DNA from 2 places in the Amycolatopsis thermalba genome. Region 1 is predicted to be linked to the other one. Evidence: predicted binding sites of a transcription regulator. Region 1 holds the regulator's gene; the other holds the start of a gene.

Region 1 (15,691 bases):
GCCACAGGCTCCAGTTGCCGATGATCGGCCAGTGGAAGTGCGGGTCGAACGTCTCGCCGTAGGCCTCGAACCAGGACAGCGAACCGATCAGGAAGCCCCACATGACCAGCCAGTGCCAGGGGCCGACGTGGCGGAACTTGTTCATCCGCGTGTGGGCGGCGAACTCCTTGATCAGCGTCTTCATGCGCGGCCCGAACGGGCCGTTGCGCGTCGCGTCCGGTTGTCCGAGCCGGATGATCCGGACCATCCGGTACACACCGGTGCCGAACATGATCCAAGCGACGATGCTTACGGCGACGCCGACCACGCCGAGCGTGATCTGCAGTGCACCCATGATCGGGGCCTTTCGTCCGTGATGTGGTGGGTTGGCGGGAGCCTAACCGGATTTACCCATGAGTAACCGATTGGCGCGAGTTGAGTCCCACGAGTGTGGTGTAGGACTCCCTGGATATCGGGACGATCGTACCGGTAGTTTGGGTTGATGGTCGCATACATCTTGCTCGCCCTGGCCATCGCGGCCGAGGTCACCGCCACTGTTTCGATGAAGTTGTCGGAGGGCTTCACGAAATTGTGGCCGTCTGTGGTCGTGGTGGCCGGGTACCTCGTCGCGTTCGCGGCACTCGCGAGCGTGCTCAAGCGCGGGATGCCGGTCGGGGTGGCGTACGCGATCTGGGCGGCGGTGGGGGTCGCGGCGGTCGCGATCATCGGGGTGCTGTTCCTCGGGGAGCCGGTGAACCTGACGATCGTGGCCGGGTTGGCGCTGGTCATCGGCGGGGTGGTGCTGATCGAGGTCGGTTCGGCGTGAAACCCCAGCGCGACGGCCGCCGGGCGCGCGGCGAGAAGCGGCGGCAGGAGATCATCGACGCGACGCTGCGGGTGATCGAGCGGGACGGCGTGGCGGGGGTGACGCACCGGACGGTCGCGGCGGAGGCCGGGGTGCCGACGACGTCGACGACGTACCACTTCGAGACGCTGGACGATTTGCTGATCGCCACGTTGATTTCGTGCGCCCGCGACATGGCGACCGAGGTGTACTGGACGATCGACCGGGCGCGTTCGCGGGGCAGCCGGGGAGCTTCGGAGGTGGCGACGCTGCTGGCCGAGGCGCTGGGCCCGCGGCGCGGCCGGACGATGGCGGAGTACGAGCTGTACCTGCTGGCCGCGCGACGGCCCGAGCTGCGGCCCGCCGCGCGGCGGTGGCTGGACGTGCTGACGACGATGGTGCGCCCGGACGACCTGGTGGCGCTGCGGGTGTTCCTGGCGGGGATCGACGGACTGCTGATCCAGGGCTTGATCGACGACGAGCCCCCGACGGCGGACGAACTGCGGCCGACGGTGGAGTACCTGCTGAAGCCGCGGTGAGCGTGGCGCGAGGTGACTGACCGCGGCGCGGTAGGACGACCAGCCGCGGTGGCACGGGGCGACCAGCCGCGGTGAGCGTGGCGCGAGGTGACTGACCGCGGCGCGGTGGGACGACCAGCCGCGGTGGCACGGGGCGACCAGCCGCGGTGAGCGTGGCGCGAGGTGACTGACCGCGGCGCGGTGGGACGACCAGCCGCGGCGCTCCGGGGCGACCAGCCGCGGTGGCGCGAGATGTCGAGCCGCACACGTACGAGGTGCCCAGCCGCGGGTCGGCGGGTGGGCCACTCGCGATCGCGCCAAGGGGCCACTCGTGAGCCTTCGAGTGGGGCCGGTCGTGAGGCGACGAGCGGGCCACTCGCGGACACGCGAAAAGGCCAAGCACGAACCCCGAAAAGACCACCCACGAAGCTGCGAGAAGACCACTCATGGACCCGCGAGAAGACCACCCATGGACCCAGTCATGGACCTGCTCGTGGGCCGGTCGCGGCGAGCGAAGAGGCCACTCGTGAACCTACGAGAGAGCCAGTCGTGTGGCGGCGAAGTGACCAACCACCGCCGCACGAGAGAACCAGTGACGCGCCCGGCCGCGCGAGAGGGCCGTTCGCGAAGGGATGAATGGACCGTTCATCGATGGGCGAAACCCACCCGGAAAAAAGAGCGGGGCGGGTCCACAAAGATCGGGGCGGGGTCCCACCAAAATGCGGGGCGAGATCCCCACCAAAGGAACGGGGCGAGGTTCCCAACCAAGGAACGGGGCGAGGTTCCCAACCAAGGAACGGGGCAAGGGCCCCATCAACGAGCGGGGCGAGGTCCCCAACCAAATCGGGGCGGGTCCCAACCTCAGGAACCCGCCACCGGACAACCCGTCCCCGCGGGACGGCCTGCCCCGCCGGGCAACCCGCCCAGCCAGGATTGCGCCGACCCGCCAGGTTGCGCCCCGCCGACGTTGCGTCCCGCGGGACAGCCCGCCCCGCCGGACGGCCTGCCCGCCGGACAGCCCGCCCCGCCGAACAACCCGCCCGCCGGACAACCCACCCCCGCCGGGCGGCTCGCTCACCCGTCCAGCTCAGCCCTTGTTCTCGTACACCGGCACCACCATCGCGCGTGCCAGGGTCGCTCCGAACATGTTGAACCCCAGGAACGCCGGCGTCGCCGTGTCGGGCAGGTCCAGCGACTCCACGTTCAGCGCGTGCACGACGAAGAAGTACCGGTGCGGCCCGTGCCCGGGAGGCGGCGCCGCGCCGAGGAACTGTCGCACGCCGCCGTCGTTGGTCACCGTCACGGCGCCCGCCGGCAGGCCGGAGCCCGACGCGTCCCCGGCACCCGACGGCAGCGAAGTCACCGACGCCGGGATGTTGTACACCGCCCAGTGCCAGAAACCGCTGGCCGTCGGGGCGTCCGGGTCGTAGCACGTCACCGCGAAGCTCTTCGTCTCGGCCGGGAAGCCCTCCCACGCCAGGTGCGGCGACCGGTCCGCACCGCCGGGGACGCCGAAGATCCCGCTCAGGTGCGGCGCCGCGAGCGTCTCCCCGTCGGCCACGTCGTCGCTGCGCACCGTGAACGCCGGCACCGACGGCAGGAACTCGTACGGGTTCGGTGGTTGTGGCATCGCTTCCTCCTCGTCACAGAGTGGCCGGTGATCACCCTAGTGCCGGTCGGGGTGACCCCCGGGATGAACCGGGGGCTTCCCCGATACCGGCCCCCCACGCCCAGGCCATAGCGTGTCCGGCACAGCAAAGTTCACTGGGGAGGACGCAATGCGCAAGCCGGCACTCGCGATAGGCGGGATCGCGCTGATCGTCGCCGGGGTCGGGATCGCCCTGAACTGGGACTGGTGGCGCATCTCCGAACGCGCCGAGCTCACCAGCACCGTCACGCAGCCGATCTCGGCCGTCCACGTCGACAACAACTCCGGCGACGTGCGGATCCGCATCGAGGACACCGCCACGACCTCGGTCAACCAGGTCCTCCACTACGACGGCGACCAGCCCGGCCAGGCCTTCCGCCTCGCCGGTGCCCAGCTCGTCCTGGACGGCTGCGGCAACGACTGCACCGTCGACTACGAGGTCGTCGTGCCGCGCGGCACCACCGTGACCGGCGAGGTCCGCTCCGGCGACTTCACCGTCTACGGCGCCGCCTCGGTCGACCTGGCCGCCAGCTCCGGCGACATCCGCGTCCAGGACATCACCGGCCCGGTCACGACCCGCACCAAATCCGGCAGCATCGACGTCGGCCTCGCCACCGCGCAGAACGTCCACGCCGAGGCCCAGAGCGGCGACATCCGGGTCGTCGTCCCCGCCGACCGCTACCGGGTCGCGGGCGAGACCAAGAGCGGCGACCGCTCCATCAACGTCGTCCAGGACCCGGCCGCGCCCCACCTGCTCGACGTCCGCACCTCCAGCGGCGACGCGACGGTGACCCACGCATGATCCCGGCACTGGCCCTCGCCGCCACCCTGCTCGTCACCCCCGTCATCACCCCGGCCGCACCCGCCCTGACCTGGCACGACTGCGCCACCCCGCAGACCGCGAAGCGCCTGCAGTGCGCCGAACTCGACGTCCCGGGCGCGATGCTGCGGCTGACCCGCCTGCCCGCGCTCGACCCGGCTCGCCGCATCGGCTCGCTGCTGGTCAACCCCGGCGGGCCGGGCGGATCCGGCGCCGACGTCGTCAGCTACGGCGGCCTCGGCCTCGCCACCCCGGAGTTCGCCGAGCTGAACCAGCGGTTCGACGTCATCGGCTTCGACCCGCGCGGCGTCGGTGGCAGCACCCCGGCCATCACGTGCGGCCCGATGCACGACCCCGCGGTCAGCCGCTTCCCCGCCGACGACGCCGGTTACGCCCGGCTCGCCGCGCACAACCGGGACGTCGGCCTCGGCTGCCGCGGACCCCGCCGGGTCGACACCGCGACCGTCGCCGAGGACGTCGAGCGCATCCGGCTCGCCCTCGGCGAGGACCGGATCTCCTGGCTCGGCGTCTCCTACGGCACCGAGATCGGCGCGCTCTACGCCGCCCGCTACCCGCACCACGTGCGGGCGATGGTGCTGGACGGCGCGGTCGACCACGCCCTGCCGATGCGCCAGGCCATCCTCGACGAGGCCGCCGCCACCGAGGACGGCCTGCTCCGATTCGCCCAGTGGTGCGCGAGCACCTGCGGGGAGGACGTGCTCGCCCGCTACGACGCGCTCATGGCGGACGGCGCGCCCTCGGCGCAACTCGGCCGCCGGGCCACCCCCGAGGAGCTGGCCGCGGGCGTCTACTCCCACCTCTACTTCCCCCAGCTGTGGCCGCGGCTGGCCGATGCCCTCCGCGCCGCGCCGCGGGACGCCAGCGCGCTGACCTCGGTCATGCAGTTCACCTCGCCGGAGTACGCCGCCTACCGGGCCGTCGGCTGCCAGGACTTCCCGGCGCCGTTCACCGGACCAGCGGACCTGCGGCGGCTCGCCGAGCAGGTCCGGGAGGTCGCGCCGCACAGCTGGCGCTACTCCGAGTTCTGGGACTTCGCGTCGGGCTGCCTCGGCTGGCCCGTCCCGGCCGCGAATCCGCCGCACCCCGAGCCGGTGCGCGGCGCGCCGCCGATCCTGGTGGTCGGCGGGACGCACGACCCGGCCACGCCGCTGACCTGGGCGCGCAGCCTGTCCGCCCGGATCGAGGGCAGCACGCTGCTCGTCCACGACGGCGACGGGCACACCGGCCTCTACAACTCGGCTTGTGTCCGCCGCCACGAAGCCGCGTACCTCATTTCGGGTACGCCGGGAACAAGCCCGGCAACTCGCTCGTTACCCTGTCAGAAAGGTTGAGCGAGCATCACTCAAGTCTGATTGACGCCCGACACGCGCCCGAGATAGAACTTGAGTACCACCCGCTCAACGCGGGCGCGAAACCGCAGCTCGCAGGGCTGCGCACAGAGGCTAACCAGGAGGGAACACACCATGGCGCGAGCGGTCGGCATCGACCTCGGCACGACCAACTCGGTCGTCGCTGTCCTGGAGGGCGGCGAGCCGACGGTCATCGCCAACTCGGAAGGCTCCCGCACGACCCCGTCGATCGTCGCGTTCGCCAAGAACGGCGAGGTGCTGACGGGTCAGCCGGCGAAGAACCAGGCCGTGACGAACGTCGACCGGACCATCCGGTCCGTGAAGCGGCACATCGGCACCGACTGGAAGACCGAGATCGACGGCAAGGCCTACACGGCGCAGGAGATCAGCGCGCGCGTGCTGATGAAGCTCAAGCGCGACGCCGAGGCCTACCTCGGTGAGGAGATCACCGACGCGGTCATCACCGTCCCCGCCTACTTCGAGGACGCCCAGCGGCAGGCCACCAAGGAGGCCGGCCAGATCGCCGGCCTGAACGTGCTCCGCATCGTCAACGAGCCCACCGCGGCCGCGCTGGCCTACGGCTTGGACAAGGGCGAGAAGGAGCAGACCATCCTGGTCTTCGACCTCGGTGGCGGTACGTTCGACGTGTCACTGCTGGAGATCGGCGAGGGTGTCGTCGAGGTGCGCGCCACCAGCGGTGACAACCACCTGGGTGGTGACGACTGGGACCAGCGCATCGTCGACTGGCTGGTGGACAAGTTCAAGGCCAGCCACGGCATCGACCTGACCAAGGACCGGATGGCGCTGCAGCGCATCCGCGAGGCCGCGGAGAAGGCGAAGATCGAGCTGTCCAGCTCGAGCAGCGCGAACATCAACCTGCCCTACATCACGGTCGACGCGGACAAGAACCCGCTGTTCCTGGACGAGACGCTGTCCCGCGCGGAGTTCCAGCGGATCACCTCCGACCTGCTGGACCGCACCAAGGCGCCGTTCAACAACGTGATCCGCGACGCCGGCATCTCGGTCGGCCAGATCGACCACGTGGTGCTGGTCGGCGGTTCCACCCGCATGCCCGCCGTCGCCGAGCTGGTCAAGGAGCTGACCGGCGGCCGCGAGCCGAACAAGGGCGTGAACCCGGACGAGGTCGTCGCCGTCGGCGCCGCCCTGCAGGCCGGCGTGCTCAAGGGTGAGGTCAAGGACGTCCTGCTGCTCGACGTGACCCCGCTGTCGCTGGGCATCGAGACCAAGGGCGGCGTGTTCACCAAGCTCATCGAGCGCAACACGACCATCCCGACGAAGCGGTCGGAGATCTTCTCCACGGCGGACGACAACCAGCCGTCGGTGCAGATCCAGGTGTTCCAGGGTGAGCGCGAGATCGCCGCGCACAACAAGAAGCTCGGCATGTTCGAGCTGACCGGCATCCCGCCGGCCCCGCGCGGCGTGCCGCAGATCGAGGTCACCTTCGACATCGACGCGAACGGCATCGTGCACGTCACGGCGAAGGACCTGGGCACCAACAAGGAACAGTCGATGACCATCACCGGTGGCTCCGCGCTGCCGAAGGAGGACATCGAGCGGATGGTCAAGGACGCCGAGGCGCACGCGGAGGAGGACCGCAAGCGCCGCGAGGAGGCCGAGACCCGCAACCAGGCCGAGACGCTGGTCTACCAGACCGAGAAGTTCGTCAAGGACAACGACGACAAGCTGCCCGAGGACCTCAAGGGCAAGGTCAAGACCGCGATCGACGAGGCCAACGAGGCGCTCAAGGGCACCGACACGGCCAAGATCAAGGAAGCCATCGAGAAGCTGAACACCGCGTCGCAGGAGCTGGGCACCGCCCTGTACGCCAACGCGCAGCAGGCCGGTGGCGCCACCCCGGGTGCCGACTCGGGTGCGGCGGGCGCGTCCGAGAACAAGGGCGCGGACGACGTGGTGGACGCCGAGATCGTGGACGAGGACGAGAAGAAGTGACGGGACGCCACTCGAACGAGATCGACGAGCAGGAGCCGGTCACCGAGCCCCTGGTCGTGCGGGACCGGCGCAAGATCGACCCCGAGACCGGCCAGGTGCGGACCCAGCCGGAGGCTGCCGAGGCGCCTGCCGCGGACGCCCCGGCGGCCCACGCCGGGCCGTCGCTCGGCGAGTCCATCGTGGACGACGCGGTGGCGGCTCCGTCGGACGTCGAGAAGGAGCTCGCGGAGCGCACCGCCGACCTGCAGCGCCTGCAGGCGGAGTTCGCGAACTACCGCAAGCGCGTGGACCGCGACCGGGAGGCCGTGGTCACCGCGGCGAAGGCGTCGGTGGTGAACGACCTGCTGCCGCTGCTCGACGACTTCGAGCGGGCCGAGCAGCACGGCGACCTCACCGGCGCGTTCAAGGCGGTCGCGGACAAGCTGGTCGCGAGCCTGCAGCGGATCGGGCTGGAGCCGTTCGGCGCGGAGGGCGATCCCTTCGACCCGAGCGTGCACGAGGCCGTGCAGCACAACACCTCGCCGGACGTGTCCGGGCCGACGGTGACGACGGTGCTGCGCCGGGGTTACCGGTTCGGCGACCGGACGCTGCGGGCCGCGCTGGTGGGCGTCACCGACCACGAGCCGGGCGAGGCCCCGGTCGAGGGTGAGCTACCGGTCGAGCAGTTGTCGGATGAGAACGCACAGCAGTAACACGCACGCGAGAGGAGGAGACGTCCGGTGAGTGCACGGGAGTGGATCGGTAAGGACTTCTACCGTGAGCTGGGCGTCTCCTCCGACGCTTCGCAGGACGAGATCAAGAAGGCCTACCGCAAGCTGGCCCGGGAGAACCACCCGGACGCCAACCCGGGCAACACGGAGGCCGAGCAGAAGTTCAAGGCCGTCTCGGAGGCCTACGGCGTCCTGTCGGATCCGGCCAAGCGCAAGGAGTACGACGAGGCGCGGCGGCTGTTCGGTGCGGGCGGCGGGCCCGGTGGCTTCGGCTTCCCGGGCGGTGGCGGCACCGGCGGCTTCGACTTCGGCGACATCTTCGGCCAGACCGCGGGCACGGGCGCGCAGGGCGGTTTCGGTGGGCTGGGCGACATCCTCGGTGGCCTGTTCGGCCGCCGGGGCCAGCAGAGCACGGGCACCCGCGGCCAGCGCGGGGCCGATGTCGAGACGGACGTGCGGATCGACTTCGCCGAGGCGGTGAAGGGCGCGACCCTGCCGCTGCGGCTGTCCAGCCCGGCGACGTGTTCGACGTGCCACGGCAACGGCGCCCGCCCGGGCACCACGCCGCGCACCTGCCCGACCTGCATGGGCGCGGGGCTGGTGAGCCGGAGCCAGGGGGCGTTCGCGTTCTCCGAGCCGTGCCGCGACTGCCGTGGCCGCGGCCGGATCATCGACGACCCGTGCCCCGAGTGCGGTGGCGAGGGCGTCAGCACCCAGACGCGGACGCTGACCGTGCGGGTGCCCGCGGGTGTGGACGACAACCAGCGGATCCGGCTGGCCGGCCAGGGCGAGCCCGGTCGCGGCGGCGCGGCGGCCGGTGACCTGTACGTCCGGGTGCACGTGAACCCGGACCCGGTGTTCGGCCGGTCGGGTAATGATCTGACGATCACGGTCCCGGTGAGCTACCCCGAACTGGCTCTCGGTGCGACGATCACCGTGCCGACGCTGGACGGGAAGGTTTCGGTGAAGGTGCCCGAGGGGACCGGCAGCGGCCGGGTCCTGCGGGTGCGCGGCAAGGGCATCAAGAAGCGGGACGGTTCGCAGGGCGACCTGCTCGTCACGCTGCAGGTGGCCGTGCCGTCGCGGTTGGAGTCTTCGGAGCGGGAGGCGCTCGAGGCGTACGCGAAGATCGCCGAGAAGCACGACCCGCGTCCGGAGATCACGAAGCTGCTCCGCGAGAGGAGTTGATCGAGGTGTTCGGCGGGTTGCCGCACGGGGCCGACGAGGAGACCCCGGTCTTCGTGATCTCCGTGGCCGCGCAGCTGTCCGGCCTGCACGCCCAGACCCTGCGGTCGTACGACCGGATGGGCCTGGTGTCGCCGGGCCGAACAGCCGGCGGCGGGCGGCGGTACTCCATGCGGGACATCGCGCTGCTGCGCGAGGTGCAGCGCCTGTCCCAGGAGGAGGGCGTCAACCTGGCGGGCATCAAGCGGATCATCGAGCTGGAGAACCAGGTCGAGGCGCTGCAGTCCCGGATCGCCGAACTGACCGAAGAACTGGCCACGGCGTACGCGGCGGCCGAACAAGCCGCGGCGGCGGTGCACCGTTCCTACCGGAAGGACCTGGTGCCGATGAAGCAGGAAACCGCCCTGGTGGTGTGGAAACCCCGCCGCAGACGGTAGAGAGACCAGCGAAGGGCCTCGCGAAGCGGGGCCTTTTTTCTTTTCCAGCGCCACGAACAACCCGCAAGCCGGGCAACGCAACGCACGGACTACCCCAACCAGACCTCCCCCGCTCCCGATCCCCAGCCCGCTTTTGGTCGCCGATCAGGCGTGTCAAGGTACTCTTTTGATGTGCTCCGAAAATCTCGGACGCGGCTCAAGCGGACTGTATCACGCAACCTGCTGATTGGTGAACCATTCGTCGAGCACTTCGATCGGTGGTCGATATCCCAGCGCTGAATGTAGTCGGCGTGTGTTGTAGAAGCCTTCGATGAAGCGGATGATCTCGCGGCGAGCCTCCTTCTTGGTCGCGAAATGCCGGTGGTGCATCCACTCCGTCTTCAACTTCCCGAAGAACGACTCGGCCATAGCGTTATCAAAACAGATCCCGGTGCGGCCCATTGATTGCCGAACATTCTCTTCTCGTAGTAGTCGCCCAAAACTGTAGGAGGTATATTGGCTACCGCGGTCGGAGTGGAAGATCGATCCGGCGGGCAGTCGGATACGGTGCGCTGCCATCGTCATCGCCGTGCACACCAGTTCCGCATCGTAATGCTCATCCACAGACCATCCGAGGATGCTTTTCGAGTAGCAGTCGATCACTGTTGCCAGGAAGAGTGCGCCTTCACCGGTGTTGAGCTGCGTGATATCGCCGACCAGTTTCTCCCCAGGTGCCGACGCGGTGAAGTTCCGTCTGACCAGGTCAGGGATCGGGCCGGCAACCCGGTCGGCGACGGTCAGCCCGCGCCGGGGCTTGACCTGCACGGGAAACAGTCGCGCCTGGCGCATGAGCCGCCGCACCAGCTCGTCGTCGACCTGCACGCCGCCGCGCACCAGCTCGGCATGCACGCGCCGATAGCCGTAGGTGCGCTTCGAAGCGGCGAACACCACGCGAATCTGCTCGATCAACAATCCCCGGCGCTGTTCCTGCGCCGAGACCGCGCGACGCTCCCAGTCGTAGAAGCCCGAGCGTGACACACCCATCAGCCGACACATCAGGGCCACATCGAAATGCGCCTTCTCCGCTGCAATACACGCGTAGCGCTGGGCTACCGTTGTTCTTTCGCGAAGAAGGCTGCCGCTTTTTTCAGGAACGCGTTCTCCTGCTCCAGTTCGCGGATACGCCGCTCCAGCTCGCCCACCTGACCCCGCGTCGCGGTCGGCGACTCTTCAGCTCTCTTCTTTTTCTCGGCCGTCACCCAGTTATGCACCGTCTGCGCGACCAAATCAAAATCGCGCGCCGCTTCGGTATAGCTCAGCCCGCCCTCGAGTACCGCTTTGACGACCTCAGCCTTCAATTCCGGCGAGTACTTTCTCGGTCTCCTTGCCATGAAACGCTCCTCCGGTGTCCTCCGCCAGTCTACTTGGAAGACGTGTCCGGAGACCTCGGAGCACATCACTTTCCCGCCTTGACACGTCTGCTCGGCGACCAATACACAATCATGGAGAGGGGGCGGGGGAGGCCGGCACCCAAGGCGACCGTCAAGCGCCGTAAGGCGCTTTACACCGCCTCCCGACGAAGGTGCTCCGCGAAGAACGCCAGCACCCGCCGCCACGCGTCCTCGCTCGCCTCGCGGTCGTAGCTCATCCCGGCGATCTTCAGCAGCACGTTGACCGGCCCGTGGAACTGGTTCGCGAAGCTGTGCCCGACCGTCGGATACTCCTTCACGTCGTGCGGCACGTCCCGCGCCGACAGTTCGCGCGACAGCTTGTCCGCCGCACCACGCAGCGAAAAGTCCTTCTTCCCGTACGAGGCCACGATCGGACACGCACCGTCCAACACGGACAGATCCTTGGGCAGCTGACCGTAGTACGGCGCCGACGCGTCGAACCCCCGCGACGCCGCCACCAAGGCGAAGCCCCCGCCCATGCAGAACCCGACGATCCCGACGCGGCCGGTGCAATCGGACCGCGACGCCAGCAGCGAGCGGGCCGCGTCCAGGTCCTCGAACGCCCGGCCCCGGCCGGCCGCCAGCTCCTTGAACACCGACTTCACGCACCGGACGAACCCGCCCCGCGAATACAGGTCCGGCGACAACGCCACATATCCGGCCGTGGCGAACCGGTCCGTGATGTTCCGCGCGTCCTGCGACAGGCCGACCGCGTCGTGCACGATCACGACCCCCGGCCAGGGCGGATCGCCCGAAACCTCTTTCTGCGGGGTCGCCAGATAACCGCGAATGGTTCCGTCCGCGACAGGAATCTCCATTCCCCGCAGGCTAGTCGATCGTGAACGGGTCGTACCTGATCTGATCGAGTGCCGTTCCGGCTACCAGCATCCGGGACACCGTCGCCCGGATCATCGCCGGCGAGCCCGACACCAGCACGTCGTGACCGGGCCACGCGCCGTACCGGGTCACCACGTCCGCCAGTGTGCCCTGCTCACCGCTGGTCAGGCCCGGCCCGTTCTCCACCACCGGCGTCACCGTCAGCCACGGGTTGCACGACGCGACCATCCGCAACCCCTCCAGCGCGTACAGGTCCTCCCGCGTGCGGCCGCCGTAGAACAGGTGCACCTTCGGGTTCTCGCCCCACTGGCCCAGCTCGTCGATCATCGCCTGCATCGGCGCGATCCCCGTGCCGCCCGCGACCATCAGCACGTCCCGGCCGCTTTCCCGGTCCACGCCCAGCGTGCCGAGCGGCGGCCCGAACCGCCACACATCACCCGCCTGGGTGTGGCTGACGATCGCCCGGGAGACCCAGCCGCCCTCGATCGCGCGGATGTGGAACTCCAGCGAGCCGTCCGGGCGCGGCGCGTTCGCCGGTGACAGGTACCGCCACAGCCGCGGCCGCTGCGGCACCTCGACGCTCAGGTACTGCCCGGGCCGGAACGGGATGTGCTGCTCGGGCTCCAGCCGCACCATCGCCAGATCCCAGCTCAGCCGCCGGTGCTCGGCCACCCGCGCCGACCAGTTCGGCGGGTTGGTGTCGGTGGCCGCGGCCTCCTGCATCTGCCGCGCGATGATCGTGAACGCCTCGGCCCACGCGCGCTCGACGTCCTCGGTCCAGTCCGGCCCGAGCTGCGTCTTCATCGCCGCCAGCAACGCGGTGCCGACCGCCTCGTAGTGGCCCGGCACCACACCGAACTTGCGGTGGTCGCGCCCCAGCTGCCGCAGGAACGGCACCAGGTCGTCGGGCTGGTCCACCATCTGCACGACGTGCACCAGGGCGCGCACCATCCGGTTGCGCTGGACCTCCATGTTGATCGGGAAGAAGTCCCGCGTCGCGGGCGCGAGCGTGAACAGCATCCCGTAGAAGAACTGCGTCACCTCGGGCAGGTACGGCTCCGCCTTGGCCCAGGAGTCCCTGATCAGGCGCACCATCGCGGTGACGGCAGGCGGCGCCTCCCGGTGCACGGACCGGGGTACGGGGCTGACGGGGTCGGCTGTCATGGGTTCGGGGCTGCTCCGTGGTGCGCGTTCATGCTCGTCGTCGATTATTCATGAACACGCAATAGCAGGTGAGCGTGTGAAAAGATCATGAATAATCCACTCTGTTCGGTCAATCGTCCCCGGGCAATACGAACACGATCCGTCGCAGGGTAACCGCCGCGGCCGCGATCCTCGTGAAGTTGCTCCTTCCGGGTGGTCCGGCGATCCCCCCACCAGTGGGACAAGTCACCTACTTAGATAGTTGTGGCATACAACTACTGGCTTTATAGTTGTATGTGACAACCAACCAGGAGGTGGGTCCATGGGGGACCGCGACGAGAAGGCCGTCCAGCTCATGCGTGAGCTGCGCGCGGCGGGCCAGCTGCAGCACGCCTGGATCAACCAGTCCTGGCAGCGCGAGCACGACGGCCTGCACCCCGCGGCTGCCATGCTGCTGTCCGACCTCAACGCGCACGGCGAGAGCCGCCCCTCGGACCTCGCGAAACGCAAGATGGTCGACGTTTCGGTGATCAGCAGGCAGATCGCCCAGCTGACCGCGGCCGGTCTCGTCGAGCGCAGGCCCGCCCCCGAGGACGGGCGCGCGAGCCTGATCAGCCTGTCCGACGCCGGCCGCGCCGAGCTGGAGCGCTGGCGGCTGCTGCACGTCGACTTCCTGCAGCGCGCGCTCGCGGACTGGACCGACGACGAGGTCGAAGCACTCACCACCCGGTTGACCCTGATGAACCAAGGACTGCGCGAGGCCCTCGGCCAGACGCCGGTCACCTTGCCCGCCCGCACAGGCGGCGGAGAAGAGGAAGTGATCCCGAAGTGAGCACGACAGCGAACCAGGAGGCGATGACGCCGCGTCAGGTGGGGCGCGCGTTCGTCGGCCTGCTCCTGGCGCTGCTGGTCGCCATGTTGTCCTCCACGATCGTCTCGAACGCGCTTCCGACGATCCTGGCCGACCTCGACGGCTCGCAGAGTCAGTACACCTGGGTGATCACCGCCACCCTGCTGGCGTCCACGGCGAGCACCCCGATCTGGGGCAAGCTGTCGGACCTGTTCAGCAAGAAGATGCTGTACCAGCTGTCGATCGTGATCTTCACGGCCGGCTCGGTGCTCGGCGGCATCGCGCAGTCCATGCCCGAGCTGATCGCGTTCCGCGCGGTCCAGGGCCTCGGCCTCGGCGGCATGCAGGCGCTGGTCCAGGTCGTGATCGCGGCGATGATCTCGCCGCGCGAACGCGGCCGCTACAGCGGTTACATCGGCGCGGTGATGGCGCTGGCGACGGTCGCCGGCCCGCTGCTCGGTGGCCTGATCGTGGACTCGCCGCTGGGCTGGCGCTGGACCTTCTGGGTCACCGTCCCGGTCGCGGTGGTCGCCTTCATCGTGCTGGGCAAGACCCTGCACCTGCCGGTCTTCAAGAAGCAGGTCAAGATCGACTGGATGGGCGCGACCCTGCTCGTCGGCGGCGTCTCGCTGCTGCTGATCTGGGTTTCGCTGGCGGGCGGCAGCTTCGCCTGGTGGTCCTGGTCGACCCTGTTCTACGTGCTGGGCGGCCTGGTGGCGCTGGCGCTGGCGGTGTTCGTCGAGACGAAGGTCGCCGACCCGGTGGTCCCGCTGCGGCTGTTCCGCAACCGCACCTTCACGCTGGCGGTGATCGGCAGCCTGTCGGTCGGCACCGCGATGTTCGGTGGCGCGGTGTTCCTCGGGCAGTACTACCAGCTGGCCCGCGGCTACTCGCCCACGCACGCCGGCCTGATGACCATCCCGATGATGCTGGGGCTGTTCCTGTCCTCCACCATCGCCGGGCAGGTCATCTCGCGCACCGGCAAGACCAAGTCCTGGATGGTCGGCGGCGCGGTGCTGCTGGTCGCGAGCCTGTTCCTGCTCAGCACGATCGACCACCAGACCAACCTGGTGCTGATGGGCGGCTACCTGGCGCTGCTCGGCCTCGGCGTCGGTGCGCTGATGCAGAACCTGGTGCTGGTCGTGCAGAACACCGTGTCGATGAAGGACATGGGGTCCTCGTCGTCGGTGGTCACCTTCTTCCGCACGCTGGGCGGTTCGGCCGGGGTGTCCGCGCTGGGCGCGCTGCTCGCGGCGAAGGTCAGCAGCCACGTGTCGAGCGCGCTGTCCGCGATGGGCATCGAGGCCGGGGCGAGCGGCGCGGGCAGCAGCCTGAACCTGGCCGTGCTGCCGGAACCGTTCCAGTCGATCGTGCGGGCCGCCTACGGCGACAGCATCGGCTCGGTCTTCCTGGCGGGCGGGATCATCGCGATCGCCACGCTGATCGCGGTGCTGTTCATCAAGGAGGTCCCGCTGCGCCGCAGCATCGACCTGACCGAGAACGCCGAGGCCGCGCCGGTCACCGGCTCCGCGATCCACGGTGTGGTGAGCGGCCCGTCGGGCCGCCCGCTCGCCGGGGCCGCGCTGACGCTGACCGACTCGTCGGGGCAACAGGTGGCGCGGACGCTGACCGCGGCCGACGGCACCTACCGGCTGCCGGCTCCGCCGGACGCCATCTACCTCCTGATCACCTCGGCCGCCCGGTTCCAGCCGAGCGCGGTGATGGTCACGGTCAACGGGCAGCCGGTGCGGCGCGACATCGAGATGAGCGGCGCCGGTGGCGTCAGCGGCGTGGTGCGGGCGCGTGGCGGTCAGCCGGTCGGCGGCGCGACGCTCGTGCTGACCGACGACCGCGGCGAAGTGGTCGCGTCGGCCGTGACCGGCGGCGATGGCTGGTACCACTTCGACGACGTGCCCGGCGGCGCGTACACGCTGACGGTCACGGCCGCC
Region 2 (15,691 bases), 970 kb from region 1:
CGGCGACCACCGCCTCGACCCCGCCGTACGCCTTGGGCGGAACGTCGAAGTAGGGCGGGACGACCATCGCCACGCGGAGCGGGCGGTCGGGGTCGTCGCGGCGCACGGCGGCGTGCGAAACAGATCGGGCCTTCCACGCGGGGCGATGCGCGCTGCTCAAGCTGCCTCCTCGGACCGTCTATGCAATTAGCACTCTCCTGTTAAGAGTGCTAATACAGCGGTGATCGCCTCGGCAAGCTCCGGGTGGGCGAGATCTGCGTCACACGGTGATCCGCCGGGCCGCGAGGACGCCAGCGAGGCCGAGCACCGCGGTGCCGGCGAAGACCGCCAGGAACGCGGGGGTCACCGCACCCTGGGCGGCGATGAGCGCGCCGCCCAGTCCACTCGCGACCGCCGTCGCCAGGGTCTGTGCCAGCTGGAGCGCCGCGCTGACCGATCCCTGCTGGCCGTCCGCGGCACGGCCGAGCGTTTCGGTGGTGGCGGCGTTGAACGCGACACCCATGCCGAACCCGCCGATCACCCAGCCGAGCACCGCGAGCAGCCCGGGGCCGACGAGCACGCCGTAGGCCAGCACGGCCACCCCGGCCACCAGGACCGCGAAGCCCAGCCCCACGGCCGCCCGCCGGTTGCGGTCCCACTTCGCCTGCACCGCGGAGCCGGCCACCCAGCTCAGCGCCCCGGCCGACAGCCCCAGCCCGGCCTCGAACGCGCTCACGTGCCGCAGCTCGGTCAGCCCCAGCGGCAGGAACGCCTCCGTGCCGAAGTACACCGCGCACAGCAGGAACCGCACGACCACCCCGGCCGGCACCCCGCGCCGGACGGTGAGGGTCCCGGCCGGGGTGACGTGCCGCAGCGCGACCACGGCGAGAACCAGCCCGGCCGCGGCGAGCGGGACCAGCACCGCGGCGGTGTGGAGTTCCAGCGCGGCCAGGACGACGGCGGTGCCCGCGGCGAGTGCGACGCTGGCGACCAGCGGACGCCAGCGGGAGCCGTCCGGCGCCGGGGTGGCCGGCGTGGTCAGGCCGGGGAGCGTGCACCAGGCCGCGATCGCGGCGAGCGGGATCATGGCCAGGAACACCCACCGCCAGCCGATCGTGCTCGCCACCGCCGCCGCGACGACCGGGCCGACCAGGGACGGAATCGTCCAGGCCGAGGACAGCAGCGCGAACATGCGGGCACGCAGGCGTTCCGGGTAGACCAGCCCGATCAAGGTGTAGGCCATCGCCATCACCGCGCCGACGCCGAGGCCCTGCGTGAACCGGCCGAGCAGGAACAGCGTCCACGACGGGGCGAGACCGGCCAGCGCGCTGCCGAGCGCGAACGCGATCACCCCGGCGGCCAGTGGGCGGGCCGGCCCGCCGCGGTCGGCGGCGTGACCGGCGAGGACGGTGCCGACGATGTTCGCCAGCATCAGCGCGGCCAGCGCCCAGCCGTAGGAGCCGAGGCCGCCGAGCAGGCGGGAGATGTCCGGGAGGATGGTCGCCACGCCGAGGGACTCGAGCGCGACCAGTCCGACGGTGAGCACGATGCCGACGGTGCGAGCCCGGTAGCGGGGCGAGAGCACACCCTCGGAAGTCGAGGAGACAGTCATGGCGGCAATTATGTTCCGTATCGGAACGGAATGGAAGTGCTAGGATGGGCCCTGTGACGAGCACCCGGGCGGGACGGCCACGCGACGAGCGCATCGACGGGGCTGTCCGCGAGGCGACGGTGGACCTGCTGAACGAGGTGGGCTACGCGGGCCTCACGCTGGAAGCCGTGGCGAGCCGGGCGGGCACGAGCAAGCCCGCGTTGCGCCGCCGGTGGCGCGGGCGCCAGCACCTGGTCGTCGACGCACTGGTGGCCACCGTCGGCGCGGTGCCCACGCCGGACACCGGGTGCACGCGCTGCGATCTCATCGCCGGGATCCGGACGCTCAGCGAGGCCTTCACCACCAGGATCGGACGGCGCGTGCTGCCCGCCCTGGTCGCCGACCTCGCCGACGATCCGGAACTTTCGGCGGTGTTCCTGCGCGACTACTTCCACACGCGACGGGCGTCCACCGCGCAGGCCCTGCGCCGGGGCATCGAGCGCGGCGACCTCGACCCGGACCTCGACCTGGGTCTCGTGCTCGACATGCTGGCATCCACCACCTACTACCGCGTCCTCTTCGGACACCTACCGGTCACCGGGAACCTGGCGGAGCAGGTGGTGGACGTGGTGCTGGCCGGGGTGGTCACGCCGCGGTGGCGCGGCTGCGGTCACTGACCGGCGTCGCCGGGACGGACCAGACCGGTCTCGTAGGCGATGTGCACCAGCTGCGCGCGATCCCGGGCGTCCAGTTTGGACAGCAGGCGGCTCACGTAGGTGCGGGTGGTGGCCGGGCTCAGGAACAGCCGCCCGGCGATCTCGTCGTTGGACCGGCCCGCGGCGACCTCGGCGAGCAGCTCCCGTTCCCGCCCGGTCAGGTGCGCCAGCCGCGCCGGGTCGGTCCGGTGCCCCCGCGCAACCGCCGCCATCACGCGCCGGGTCACCGACGGCGACAGCAACGCCTCCCCGCCGGCCACCGTGCGCACGGCCGCCCGCAGGTCGCCGGGCTCGGTGTTCTTGAGCAGGAAACCCGAGGCCCCGGCGCGGATCGCGTCGAGGATGTGCTCGTCGGTGTCGAAGGTGGTCAACACGACGACCCGCACGGCGCGCAACCGCGGGTCGGCGACGATGCGCCGCGTGGCCTCGATGCCGTCCACGCCGGGCATGCGGATGTCCATCAGCACGACGTCCGGCCGCGCGGTCAGCGCGAGCGTCACCGCCTCCGCGCCATCGGCGGCCTCGCCCACGACGGTGATGTCGTCGGCGCGGGCGAGCAGCGCGAACAGGCCGGCCCGCATCAGGTGCTGGTCGTCGGCGAGCGCCACCCGGATCATCGCGGCTCCACCGGCAGGCTCGCGTCGATCCGGAAACCCGCGCCCGGGCGGGAATCCAGCGCCACCGACCCGCCCAGCAGTTCGGCCCGGTCCCGCATCCCGTCCAGCCCGCGGCCGGTGCGGACCGGCAGTTCGGCGCCGGCGCCGTCGTCGCGGACCTGGATCCGCAGCCGGTCCGGTTCGTACCGCACCCGCACCTCCGCCTTGCTCGCCCGGGCGTGGCGGAGACAGTTGGTCAGGGCCTCCTGCACGATCCGGTACGCCGTCGTGTCCACCGCGGCGGGCAACGCGACCGGTTCGCCCTCGGTGGACACGGTCACCGCCAGACCACTTCGGACGGTCGCGGTGACCAGGGCGTCCAGGTGCCGCAGGCTGCCCACCGGGGCGCGGCCGGAGTCGTCGGTCAGCAGGCCGAGCGTGGTGCGCAGGTCGTGGGCGGCTTCGTCGGCGGCCAGCCGCAGGGTCGTCAGCGCGGAGCGGGCCGCGTCCGGATCGTCGTCCAGCGCCTCGGCGGCAACGCTGGCCTGCACCGACACCACGGCCAGCGTGTGCCCGACGGCGTCGTGCAGGTCCCGCGCGATCCGCAGCCGTTCCTCCTCGACCCGGCGCCGGGCCTCCCACTCCCGTTCCGCGGCCGCCTGCCGCGCGGTGCGGCGCTGTTCGGCGCGCAACGCCCCCAGCGCGATCGCGCTCAGCATCAGCCCGACCGTCGACGCCAGCTCGAAGCCCAGCAGGTAGTCCGGGTTCTCGCCCTGCCGCAACCGGAAGACCGTGCTGACCAGCACCAACGCCGCCGCCACCACCGCCGCGACGCGCGCCTTCCCGGCTTCGGCCGCGGAGAACAGGGCCGCCGCGACGGGCAGCGCCAGCCCGACCGGCGGGTACCCGGCCGCGTAGTAGGCGAGCAGCCCGGCCGTCGTCGCGGCCAGCGCCAGCACCGGGAACCGGCGGCGCACGAGCATGAGCGCGCCGAGGCACAGCGCGAACAGGTACGCCACCGGATCGGGTGCCCGCGCGCCGCCGAGGTCCATCGCGATGGCGACGGCCACCACGGTGGAGGTCGCGACCCCGAGAGCGGCGTCGGCGAGCACCCGCTTTCGCTCGCTCACCTGGTGAGAATAGCCAGGCCGGCGCCGTCGCACAGTCGTCGGATGTTGACTGTTCCGTCGCTTGCGGACGGACGACGGGCGGCGCGGATCCGCCTACGTTGGGCGCCATGAGAACCCTGGGTGTCGCCATCCTCGGCCTGTTCGTCGGCCTCGCGGTGGGATTTCTGGTCTTCAGCGAACTCGTCGGGCGGCTCGCCGCGCGGGACGGCCAGGTCGACGCGCCCTGGACGTTCGTGATCGGCTTCGGGCCACAACTGCTCGCCGTCGCGGGCGCTGTCGTCGCCGTGCTGATCGACCAGCGGAGGCGGAACCGATGAACCTGTCCCGGCGCGGCCTGTTCCGGGTCACCGCGGCCGGCCTGCTGGTGGCGGGCTGCGCGAGCGGCGGCTCGAACACCGAGACCGAGTCCAGCGCGGGCACGCTGTTGCGCAGCGCGGCGAAGCTGCCCGAGCCGTTCACCGTGCCGCTGCCGGTGCCGCCGGTGCTGCGACCGGTCCGGCCCGGCCACTACGAGATCACCCAGCGGGCCGCCGACGTGGAGATCCTGCCCGGCCTGCGCACGACGGTCTGGGGTTACGACGGCATCTTCCCCGGCCCCACGATCGAAACCCGCCGCGGGCAGACCACCGTCGTGCGGCACCGCAACGAGCTGGGCGTGCCCGTGGTGGTGCACCTGCACGGCGGCCGGACCCCGCCCGAGCACGACGGCTACCCGCTGGACCTGGTCGCACCCGGCGCGGCGCGCGAGTACGTCTATCCGCTGGACCAGCCGGCGGCCACGCTCTGGTACCACGACCACCGGGCCGACTTCACCGGCCCGCAGGTCTACCGCGGTCTCGCCGGGTTCCACCTGATCCGCGACGACGAGGAGGACGCGCTGCCCCTGCCGCGTGGCGAGCGGGAGGTGCCGCTGATGATCACCGACCGGTCGTTCGCCGCCGACGGTTCCTTCGCCTACCCCTCGGTCGATCCGTCACTGCTCGGCGAGCCCGGGGTGACCGACGATTTCGTCAGCGGTGTGCTCGGCGACTGCATCCTGGTCAACGGCGCGCCCTGGCCGGTGATGGAGGTGGACGCGGCCCGCTACCGGTTCCGGATCCTCAACGCCTCCAACGCCCGCCGCTACCGGCTCGCGCTGGACCCGCCGGGGCCGGGGTTCGTGCAGATCGGCGGCGACCAGGGGCTGCTCGCCGCGCCGGTCCGGCACGACCAGCTGCAGATCGCGCAGGCCGAACGGTACGACGTGGTGATCGACTTCTCGGCGTACCAGCCGGGCCAGGAGGTCACGCTGCTGAACCGGCTGGGCGAGGACGGCACGGCGCGCGTGATGCGGTTCGTGGTCACCCGGCGGGCGGCCGATGACAGCGCCATCCCGGACCGGCTGGCCGATGTCCGGCCGCTGTCCCGCGCGGACGCGGTGGTGGAGCGCGAGTTCACGTTCCGCCGCGGCGGGGCCGAGCACCACGGGATGACACTGTGGACGGTCAACGGGATGCCGTTCAGCGCCGACGGGGTCGTGGCCGAGCCGGCGCTGGGCACGGTCGAGCTGTGGCGGTTGCGGGCGCAGAACGTGCCGCACCCGATCCACATCCACCTCGCGCCGTTCCAGATCCCGGGCACGGCGCACGGCTGGAAGGACACGGTCGACCTGGGCAACGGTGACCAGGCCGAGGTGCTCGTCCGGTTCGAGGGCTACCGCGGGAAGTACGTGATGCACTGCCACAACCTCGAACACGAGGACATGATGATGATGGCGAACTTCGTGGTGCGGTGATCACTCCTCGCCGTCGAACTCGAAGGCCTCTTCCAGCATCTCGCCCATGACCATGCCGCCCACGACACCCGCGGCCGCGCCGGCGACCACGCCGCCCATGCCCATCCCGCGGCCGTGGTGCCCGTGGTGGTGGCCGCCGAAGGCCGGGTTGCCGAACGCGGAGTGCCCGCCGCGCTGGGCGGCCTCGGCCAGCCACTGGCCGATCAGCGCGGCCCAGTCGGCGGTCTCCGCGTCCTGGTGCGGCATCTGGAAGCGGCCGAACGAGTCGCCGCCGGCCTGCATGAAGCGGCCCCGGCGGTCGGCCTCGAGGACGACGGCCAGATCGTGCGGTCCGGCGACGAACGTCAGCTCGACCTCGTTGATCCGCCCGGCGAACTCGGCGGGCGGGAAGAACTCGATCTCCTGGTAGAAACCCAGCTCCTGGCGCACGCCGTAGAGGCGGCCGGCCTCCACGTCGGCGTTGCGGAACCGGAAGCCGAGCTGGCCGAAGGCGTCCAGCACCCGGTCCTGCGACGGCAGGGGGTGCACGTGGACCGGGTCGAGGTCACCCTTGTCCGGCGCGCCCGCGATCACCAGCTCGGTCCGCACGCCGACGGCCATGCCGTGCAGCAGCGTGTCCCCGACCGCGGTGATGGGCGTCTCCCACGGCAGCCGCAGCTCGAACGGCACGGTGACCAGCTGACCGGCCGGCACCCGCACCCCCTGCTGCACCAGCTGGCGGTGGAACTCGCCGGTGGCCGCGGACTCGTGCCCGCCGCGCTCGATCTCGACCCGCGTGACCAGCGACAGGACGACCTGGTCGATGGCCGCGTCGGCGCTCCCGCCCTGGATCCGGACCTGCCCCGTGACCACCTGACCGGGCACCGCATGGGGCGAGTCGAGCACGGTGTCGACCGACGGCCCACCGACGCCGAAGGCGCTGAGCATCCGCTTGAACATGAACGGGTTCCTCCTGGGATCCAGACAAATCAGGCTCAAGATCGAGACTACCGGCAACCGCCCGCGAGTCCCACGCTCCCGCGCGCGAGTCCCACGTTCCCGCGCGCGAGTCCCACGTTCCGGCGCGCGAGTCCCACGTTCCCGCGCGCGAGTCCCACGTTCCGGCGCGCGAGTCCCACGTTCCGGCGCGTGAGTCCCACGTTCCCGGACGGCACTGAACGTGGGACTCGCGGTACCGAATGTGGGACTCGCGGTACTGAATGTGGGACTCGCGGTACTGAATGTGGGACTCGCGGTACTGAATGTGGGACTCGCGGTACTGAATGTGGGACTCGCGGTGGGTCAGGAGCCCAGGTATCGCAGCACGGCCAGCACCCGCCGGCTGTACCCGGTCGTATGGCTCAGCCCCAGCTTGTCGAAGATCGCGTTCACGTGCTTCTCCACCGCGGACTGCGACACGTACAGCTCGGCCGCGATGCCGGCGTTCGTGTGCCCCTCGGCCATCTTCGCCAGCACCTCGCGCTCCCGGGCGGTCAGCGTCGCGAGCGGGTCGGCGTGCGTGGTGCGCGCCAGCAGCCGCCGGACGACCTCCGGGTCGAACGCCGCCCCGCCGGACCCCACCCGCTCCAGCGCGTCGAGGAACTCGCCGACCTGCATCACCCGGTCCTTGAGCAGGTACCCGACCCGCCCGCCGTCGTCGGTGATCAGTTCCGTCGCGTAGCGCTTCTCGACGTACTGGGACAGCACCAGCACCCCGACCTCCGGCCACTGCCGCCGGATCTCCAGCGCCGCCCGCAATCCCTCGTCGGTGTGGTCGGGCGGCATCCGGATGTCGGTCACCACCACGTCCGGCCGCACCCGGGACACCTCGTCGAGCAGCTCCGTCGCGTTGCCGACCGCGGCGAGCACCTCGTGGCCCTCCTCGGCGAGCAGCCGGATCAGGCCCTCGCGCAGCAGGGTCGAGTCCTCGGCCAGGATCACGCGCACGGCAGCTCCGCCCGCACGACCGTCGGCCCGCCGGCCGGACTGTCCACAGTGAACACCCCGTCCGCCGCGCCGACCCGCCGGGCCAGCCCGGACAAGCCGTTGCCGTCCGGCCGCGCGCCGCCCACGCCGTCATCGCTGATGGTCACGGTCAGCATCCTGCCGGTCCGCCCCACGGCGATGTCGATCCGGCTCGCCGCCGCGTGCTTGATCGCGTTCGTGACCGCCTCCGACGCGACGAAGTAGGCGACGGTCTCGGTCGCCGGATCCACCCGCTCGTCCAGCGCGTACGACAGCCCGACCGGCAGGCTCGACCGCTCCGCCAGCGCCTCCAGCGCCGTGCCCAGACCGCCTTCGTCCAGCGCGATCGGGTACACCCGCCACGCGACGTCCCGCAGTTCCTGCAGCGCCAGCTGGGTCTCCTCGTGCGCCTGCCGCAACAGCGCCTCCGCCCGTTCCGGGTCCTTCGCGCGGCGGGCGCGGCCGAGCAGCATGCCCAGCGACACGATCCGCTGCTGCACCCCGTCGTGCAGGTCGCGCTCGATGCGCCGCCGCTCGTCGTTCACCGCCTCGACCACCTCGGCCCGGCTGTGGGTCAGCGCGTCGACGCGGCGCTGCAGCCGTTCCTGTTTCGTGGGCCCGAAGAAGTGGTGCGCGAGCCGGCGTTCCAGCGCGACGACCCCGATGAGCCCCTGCACCGCCAGGAAGACCAGCAACACGCCGATCAACAGCAGTCCGGGCGCGTCGTACCAGTCCTGGTCCTCGCCGATCGGGTCGCCGCCGCCCAGCGGGTGCCCGCTGATCAGCTGCCACACCATGATCCCGGCCGCCGCCACCCCCAGCGCGATCAGCACGAAGATGCCCGCCCCGAGCCCGCCCACCACACTGCGCGTGCCGAGGTAGCGCAGGGCACGCGAGTCCCGGTAGTCGTCCGAGGTGGGGTAGTCCAGGTACCGCCGCAGCCGCGACCGGTCCCGCTCGGCGAACCAGCGCGTGGCCCCGAACACGGCGGGGCGCGCGGCCGGCACGGCGAGGGCGAGCGTCGCCACGATCACGAAGACCGCCTCGGCGAACGCGCTCAGCCCACCGAGCGCCAGCCCCGCCGTCACCCGCATCGCGCGGCGCACGTCCACTGTGGGCATATCCCGAGGTTAGCGGGGTTCCACGCGCCCGGTACTGAGGTTTTCCGCAGGATGATCGGGTGCTGCACCCCATGGTCGCGGCCGTCCCGGATTCCTAGCGTCGAAAGCATGGATCTTCACCTCGCACAGGCCGAACCGCTCGGGGGACTCGCCGGTTGGGCCGTCGGCCTCATGGACTCCCTCGGCGGGCTCGGCGCCGCCGTCATCGTCGGCCTGGACAACCTGTTCCCGCCCATCCCGAGCGAGCTGGTGCTGCCGCTCGCCGGGTTCTCCGCCAGCCAGGGCACGTTCAGCCTGCTCGAAGCGCTGGCCTGGACCACGTTCGGCTCGGTCGCCGGCGCGGTGATCGTCTACTGGCTGGGCGCGCTGCTCGGCCGCGACCGGACCCGTGCGCTGCTGCTGCGGATCCCGCTGGTCAAGGCGTCCGACTTCGACCGCACCGAGGCGTGGTTCGCCAAGCACGGCACCAAGGCGGTGTTCTTCGGCCGGATGGTGCCGATCTTCCGCAGCCTGATCTCACTGCCCGCGGGGATCGAACGGATGCCGTTCGGCCGGTTCCTGGTGCTCACCACGCTGGGCAGCCTGATCTGGAACACGCTGTTCGTCTTCGCCGGCTACCTGCTCGGCGCGAACTGGCACGTGATGAACGACTACGCGGGGATCTTCCAGTACGCGGTGATCGGCGCCGTCGCGATCGCGCTGGTGGTGTTCGTCGTCACGCGACTGCGCGACCGCGTGCGGGCGTGAACACGAAGCCGCCCTCCCCGGGGGCAGGGGAGGGCGGCTTCGCTCGCGGGCGTCAGGCGGCCTGGACCACGGGGGTGGTGGCCGGCGCCAGCGCCAGGTCGAGGACTTCCCGCACGTTCGACACCGGGTGCACGTCGAGCTGGGCCAGCACGTCCGCGGGGACGTCGTCCAGGTCCGGCTCGTTGCGCTGCGGGATGATCACCGTCTTCACCCCGGCCCGGTGCGCGGCCAGCAGCTTCTGCTTGACCCCGCCGATCGGCAGGACCCGGCCGGTCAGCGACACCTCGCCGGTCATCGCCACGTCGGCCCGCACCACGCGACCGGACAGCAGCGACGCCAGTGCCGTGGTCATCGTGATCCCGGCGCTCGGCCCGTCCTTGGGCACCGCGCCCGCGGGGACGTGGACGTGCACGCCCCGGTCCTTCAGGTCGCCGACCGGCAGTTCCAGCTCGGCGCCGTGCGAGCGCAGGTAGGACAGTGCGATCTGCACCGACTCCTTCATCACGTCACCCAGCTGCCCGGTGACGGTGAGCCCGGAGCTGCCCGACTCGGGATCGGCCAGCGACGCCTCGATGTAGAGGACGTCCCCGCCGGCGCCCGTGACGGCCAGCCCGGTCGCCACCCCCGGCGTCGCGGTCCGCTGGGTCGACGCGGGCAGCGCCGACTCCGGCAGGTGCCGCGGACGGCCGAGGTAGCCCTCCAGGTCCGCCGCGTCGACGGTCACCGGCAGGATCGCCTCGTCGAGCGCGACCCGGGTCGCGATCTTGCGCAGCACCTTCGCGATGGTCCGGTTCGCGTTGCGCACGCCCGCCTCGCGGGTGTACTCGGCGGCGATCCGGCTCAGCGCGGCGTCGGTGAACCGCACGTCGTCGCGGCCCAGCCCGGCCCGCTCCAGCTCGCGGGGGAGCAGGTGGTCGCGGCCGATGACGACCTTCTCGTGCTCGGTGTAGCCGTCCAGCGTCACCAGTTCCATCCGGTCCAGCAGCGGCCCCGGGATGGTCTCCAGCGCGTTGGCCGTGGCGAGGAACACCACGTCCGACAGGTCCAGCTCGACCTCGAGGTAGTGGTCGCGGAAGGTGTGGTTCTGCTCGGGGTCGAGCACCTCCAGCAGGGCCGCGGTCGGGTCGCCGCGGTAGTCGGCGCCCACCTTGTCCACCTCGTCGAGCAGGACCACCGGGTTCATCGACCCGGCCTCCTTGATGGCGCGGACGATCCGGCCGGGCAGCGCGCCGACGTAGGTGCGCCGGTGGCCGCGGATCTCCGCCTCGTCCCGGACACCGCCGAGCGCGACGCGGACGAACTTGCGGCCCATCGCCTTCGCGACCGACTCACCGAGCGAGGTCTTGCCCACACCCGGCGGGCCGACCAGCGCCAGCACGGCTCCGGAGTGCCGCCCGCCGACCTGTCCCTGGCCCGCTTCGGCGCGGCGGGCGCGCACGGCCAGGTACTCGATGATGCGTTCCTTCACGTCGTCCAGGCCCGCGTGGTCGGCGTCGAGCACCGCCCGCGCCGCCGCGATGTCGTGGACGTCCGTGGTCCGGTCGTTCCAAGGGATCTCCAGGACCGTGTCCAGCCAGGTGCGGATCCAGCCGCCCTCCGGCGAGGCGTCGGAGGTGCGCTCCAGCTTGTCCACCTCGGCCAGTGCGGCCGTCCGGACGTGCTCGGGCAGGCCGGCCTGCTCCACGCGGGTGCGGTAGTCGTCGGAGTCGGCGGTGCCGTCCAGCTCGCCCAGCTCCTTGCGGATCGCCTCCAGCTGGCGGCGCAGCAGGAACTCCTTCTGCTGCTTCTCCATGCCCTCGGCGACGTCCTTGCGGATGGTGTCGGTCACCTCGAGCTCGGCCAGGTACTCCCGGCTCCACTCCAGTGCCTTCTCCAGCCGCGTCGCGACGTCGAGCGCGGTCAGCAGCTCCAGCTTCTGGTCCGTGCTCAGGAACGGCGAGTTGCCGGCCAGGTCGGCGATCGCGGACGGGTCCTCGACCTGCTGCACCGCGTCGATCATCTGCCAGCCGCCGCGCTGCTGGAGGATCGAGATCACGACGGTCTTGTACTCGGCGGCCAGCGCGCGGGCCCGCTCACCGGAGATCTCGGCGACCGGCTCGGCGTACACCCAGCGCGCCGCGCCGGGGCCGTCGCCGTTCTCGCCGACCCGGGCGCGCCGGGTGGCGCGCAGCAGGACGGCGGCCTTGCCGCCGGGGATGCGGCCGACGCGCTCGATGGTCGCGACGGCGCCCAGCTCGGCGTACTCCCCGTGCACCCGCGGGACGATCAGGACCTCGGCCTGCGTGGCCGGGAGCGACCGGATACCCGGGAACGACGGCGCCTTCGCCTGGGCGGAGTCGACCGCGGCGCGGGTCTCCGCGTCGTCGAGTTCGAGCGGGACGATCATGCCGGGCAGCACGACGTCGTCGTCGAGGGGCAGTACGGGGAGGAGCCTGGTGTCGGTCATCTGTTTGCTCCCTACCTGGTTGAGTCTGCCTAGCTCAACTTTCCGGCGAGCCGGTTTGTTTCCGCAGGTAGTTCGCTCGCAGCGGACGGCGTCCGGGAATAAAACCGGGGCTGGCCCGGCAGCGGTCCCGGCTGGCGAAACTGAGACGCTCGTCGCATCGCGGGCGGGCCACGCACAGTCATCGGCGCTGTTCAATCACGATCGCGATTGAATCGCGATCAATGCGCGGGAGCGCAGCACGGCGGCTCGCGGGGAACGCGTTGTAGCCGGGCGACGCGCTTAACGTCGATTACCGGGAGCGATCGCCGAAAAGATCCATCTCACCCGTAAGTCTCCGCTGGTCACCGTAGTTGGCACGTTGTTAACTATGAGGTGATGTCATGGCGGCCGGAAAGAGGCTGAAGTACGCCCTCCGGGGTACAGTGATCCCCTCATTCGCACCGAGATCACCGTCTCGTGCGCGGTGAGTACCGGCGGGCGCACTGGGGCGTATGGGTGGAAGGAGGTTGCATGCCGGACTCCGATGGCAGGCCGGACGGCCCCATCCCGGCGGCAGCCGCCAATGCTGGTGGTGCCGAGGCGCGGGCGGACGAGCGCCGCTTCCGGGTCTACACGCTGACCGTCTTCTCGGTCGGCGTGCTCACCGCCGTCGCCGTGTCGCTGTGGCTGCCGTTCCACGGTTCGGCGGAGCTGTGGTGGATCGGCCCGGTGCTGGCCCTGTCCTTCTTGCTCGCCGAGCAGCTCGGCATCAACGTCGACGTCCGGTCCGGCATCTCCTGGACCATCTCCTTCACCGAGATCCCGCTGGTCATCGGCTTCTTCGTGGCGCCGTTCGAGGTCGTCCTCGCGGCCCACCTGGTCGCCGGGATCAGCACGCTCCTGGTCCGCCGCGTCTCCGGGCGCGTGCTCTACAACGCCGGCGCGTTCCTGCTGGAGATCACCAGCGCGTTCGCCGTGGCCGGCCTGGTCGAGCGGATCATGGGCACCACCGAGATGACCTGGCCCGCCGCGCTCGCCGGCACCCTGACCGCGCCGCTGACCAGCACGCTGCTGGCGCTGGCCGCCGTCCGGGTGCTGCGCCGCCGCATGCGCATCGGCACCGCGCTCCGGCTCACCGGCCGCATCCTGGTCGTCGGGTTCGTCAACGCGTCGGTCGGCCTGAGCGGCTACCTGGTGATCGCCGGCACGGCCAACGCGTGGCCGCTGGTGCTCGCCGTCTTCGCCGGCCTGTCCGCGCTGTACTGGGCCTACTCCGATCTGCTGCGTGAGCAGCGGGACATGGAGGCGCTCTCCGACGTCAGCCTGATGGTCGCCCGCTCCGGTCAGCAAGCCGCCGCGCGCCCGGCCAGCGGCGCCGACGACCTCGCGGCCGGGGTGAACGTCAGCGAGTGGCAGACGATCGCCGAGCGCATCAAGGACCAGCTCTCCGCCGGCCGCGTGGTGCTGCGGCTGCGCCTGGAACCGACCGCGGACATGCGCGCCGTCGTCGCGGGGGAGCCGATGCCGACGGCGGACCTGCCCGCCGACGACCCGATGCTGCGCCTGCCCGGCTCGCACGTGCGGCACTTCCGCATCACCGAGGCCAACAGCGACATCGCCGCCGGACTGCTCAGCCGCGGTGCGCAGGAGGCGCTGGTGGTGCCGCTGCGCAGCGCGAACCAGCTGCTCGGCGTGGTCGAGGCGCACGACCGCCTGTCCCGGTGGCGGGGCTTCGGCAAGTACGACGTGCAGCTGCTCGGCACCATGGCCAGCCACCTGGCGACCGCGCTGGACAACCGCCGCCTGGTCGCCACCCTGCGCCACGACGCCTACCACGACCCGCTGACCGGCCTGCTCAACCGGCCCGGCTTCCGGCAGGTCGCGCGCGAGCCGCTCGCCGAGCACCCCGACTCCGCCGTGCTGCGCATCGACCTGGACGTGTTCTCCGCGGTCAGCGACGCGCTGGGCTACGCGTGGGCGGACCGGATGGTGGTCGCCGCCGGACGCCGCCTGCGCGACGCCCTCGGCCCCGACGTGCCCCTGGCCCGCCTGGAGGGCGCGTCCTTCGCCGCCCTGCTCACCGGGGTGCGCGGCCAGGACGTGCACGACGTGGCCGATCGGCTGCGCGCGCAGCTGTCCGTGCCCTACCCGGTCGACCGGCTCACGGTCGAGGCCAACGCGATGGTCGGCTACGCCTCGGCGGCCGACGACGACACCCTCGACCCCGGCGACGTGGACGGCCTGCTCCAGCGGGCCGACGTCGCCGTGCGGGCCACCCGCGGCGGCGAAGAGGTCCGCGGGTACGTGCCCAGCATGGGCCAGATCTTCCTGCGCCGGTTCCAGATGGTCACCCAGTTCCGGCAGGCCATCGAGGAGGGCCAGGTCAGCGTCCACTACCAGCCGAAGGTGTCGCTGCCGAGCAAGCAGGTCCTCGGCGTGGAGGCGCTGGTGCGCTGGCAGCACCCCGAGTTCGGCCGGCTCGACCCGGACGAGTTCGTGCCCGCGGTCGAGGCCGCCGGCCTGGTCGGCGTGCTGACCGGGTTCGTGCTGGAGCAGTCGCTGATCCGGGTGCGCAAGTGGATGGACGAGGGGCTGCGGATCTCCGTCGCGGTCAACCTGTCCGTGCGGAACCTGGCCGACGAGGACTTCCCGGCCAAGGTCGTCGAGGTGCTGCGGAAGTTCGGCGTGCCGCCCGAGCTGCTCACCTTCGAGCTGACCGAGTCCGGGGTGATGGCCGATCCGCAGAAGGCGCTGCCGATCCTGCGCGAGCTGCACGGGCTGGGCATCGTGCTGGCGGTCGACGACTTCGGCACCGGCTACTCGTCGCTGGCCTACCTGCGGCAGCTGCCGGTGGACGAGGTCAAGATCGACAAGAGCTTCGTCCTCGGCATGGGCACCGACCTCGGGGATCTGGCGGTGGTCCGGTCGATCGTCGAGCTGGGGCATTCGCTGGGGCTGGCGGTCGTCGCCGAGGGCGTCGAGGAGGACGTGGCGCGGGACCAGCTGGAGGCGATGGGCTGCGACGTCGCCCAGGGGTACCTGATCTCCCGCCCGCTGGCCGAGGACCGCCTGGAGGCCTGGTTGCAGGCCCGCACGGCCCGGTCGACGGGGCGCAAGATGGAGACGGTGCTGACGCTCCTGACGTAAAAGGGACCCCCCTGCACGGGCCCTCCGGCCGGGGATGTAATCTCTTCGAGGCTTCAACGTTCAGACGTTGGAACTCGCCCCAATAGCTCAGTCGGCAGAGCGTCTCCATGGTAAGGAGAAGGTCTACGGTTCGATTCCGTATTGGGGCTCGGTGGTCAGCAGGACGCCCTCGCTTCGGCGGGGGAGCCTGACGGCCGGTCAAGGCGGTGTAGCTCAGTCGGTAGAGCAAGCGGCTCATAATCGCTGTGTCGCCGGTTCAAGTCCGGCCACCGCTACGCGGATGGGCGAGCTATGCTCACAGACTGCGTGAGCCGAGTCCGCTTCGCCATTGCATCGGGGGTCGGACCCCCGGACCCCCGCCAGGGGGCAAGCCCCCTGGACCCCCACGTCGGGTGACCTGGCAGGTTGAGGTCGCCGGTGGGGGGTTCGTTGTGTAGAGAAAGGCTTTGCTGTGGCTGCCACCGACGTGCGACCGAAGATCACGCTGGCGTGCGAGGTCTGCAAGCACCGCAACTACATCA

The links. The regulator HspR, encoded in region 1, represses chaperone genes until heat shock. The targets are predictions, from matches to a motif close to ANNTTGAGTNNNNNNNACTCAANNT.
Region 2: a site for HspR is predicted at 12,061-12,085, ahead of lon (endopeptidase La). Genes of this name have one in related genera too.

The regions. Positions count from the first base shown of each region.
Region 1 covers NZ_CP091196.1:154,126-169,816, forward strand. Annotated here, with positions in the region: gene L1857_RS00760 ((Fe-S)-binding protein) at 1-334, opposite strand, end outside; gene L1857_RS00765 (DMT family transporter) at 482-805, shown strand; gene L1857_RS00770 (TetR/AcrR family transcriptional regulator) at 802-1,362, shown strand; gene L1857_RS00775 (YbhB/YbcL family Raf kinase inhibitor-like protein) at 2,429-2,971, opposite strand; gene L1857_RS00780 (DUF4097 family beta strand repeat-containing protein) at 3,120-3,791, shown strand; gene L1857_RS00785 (alpha/beta hydrolase) at 3,788-5,161, shown strand; gene dnaK (molecular chaperone DnaK) at 5,294-7,150, shown strand; gene grpE (nucleotide exchange factor GrpE) at 7,147-7,842, shown strand; gene dnaJ (molecular chaperone DnaJ) at 7,870-9,048, shown strand; gene L1857_RS00805 (heat shock protein transcriptional repressor HspR) at 9,045-9,482, shown strand; gene L1857_RS00810 (IS3 family transposase) at 9,693-10,553, opposite strand; gene L1857_RS00815 (transposase) at 10,571-10,852, opposite strand; gene L1857_RS00820 (dienelactone hydrolase family protein) at 11,023-11,730, opposite strand; gene L1857_RS00825 (globin domain-containing protein) at 11,741-12,913, opposite strand; gene L1857_RS00830 (MarR family winged helix-turn-helix transcriptional regulator) at 13,215-13,724, shown strand; gene L1857_RS00835 (MFS transporter) at 13,748-15,691, shown strand, end outside.
Region 2 covers NZ_CP091196.1:1,124,917-1,140,607, forward strand. Annotated here, with positions in the region: partial or broken gene L1857_RS05510 (glycosyltransferase family 4 protein) at 1-106, opposite strand, end outside; gene L1857_RS05520 (MFS transporter) at 260-1,591, opposite strand; gene L1857_RS05525 (TetR/AcrR family transcriptional regulator) at 1,645-2,247, shown strand; gene L1857_RS05530 (response regulator) at 2,241-2,903, opposite strand; gene L1857_RS05535 (sensor histidine kinase) at 2,900-4,012, opposite strand; gene L1857_RS05540 (DUF5957 family protein) at 4,120-4,329, shown strand; gene L1857_RS05545 (multicopper oxidase family protein) at 4,326-5,786, shown strand; gene L1857_RS05550 (sporulation protein) at 5,787-6,725, opposite strand; gene L1857_RS05555 (response regulator transcription factor) at 7,068-7,712, opposite strand; gene L1857_RS05560 (sensor histidine kinase) at 7,703-8,851, opposite strand; gene L1857_RS05565 (DedA family protein) at 8,960-9,598, shown strand; gene lon (endopeptidase La) at 9,651-12,044, opposite strand; gene L1857_RS05575 (putative bifunctional diguanylate cyclase/phosphodiesterase) at 12,555-15,170, shown strand; tRNA gene L1857_RS05580 (tRNA-Thr) at 15,247-15,319, shown strand; tRNA gene L1857_RS05585 (tRNA-Met) at 15,373-15,445, shown strand; gene rpmG (50S ribosomal protein L33) at 15,622-15,691, shown strand, end outside.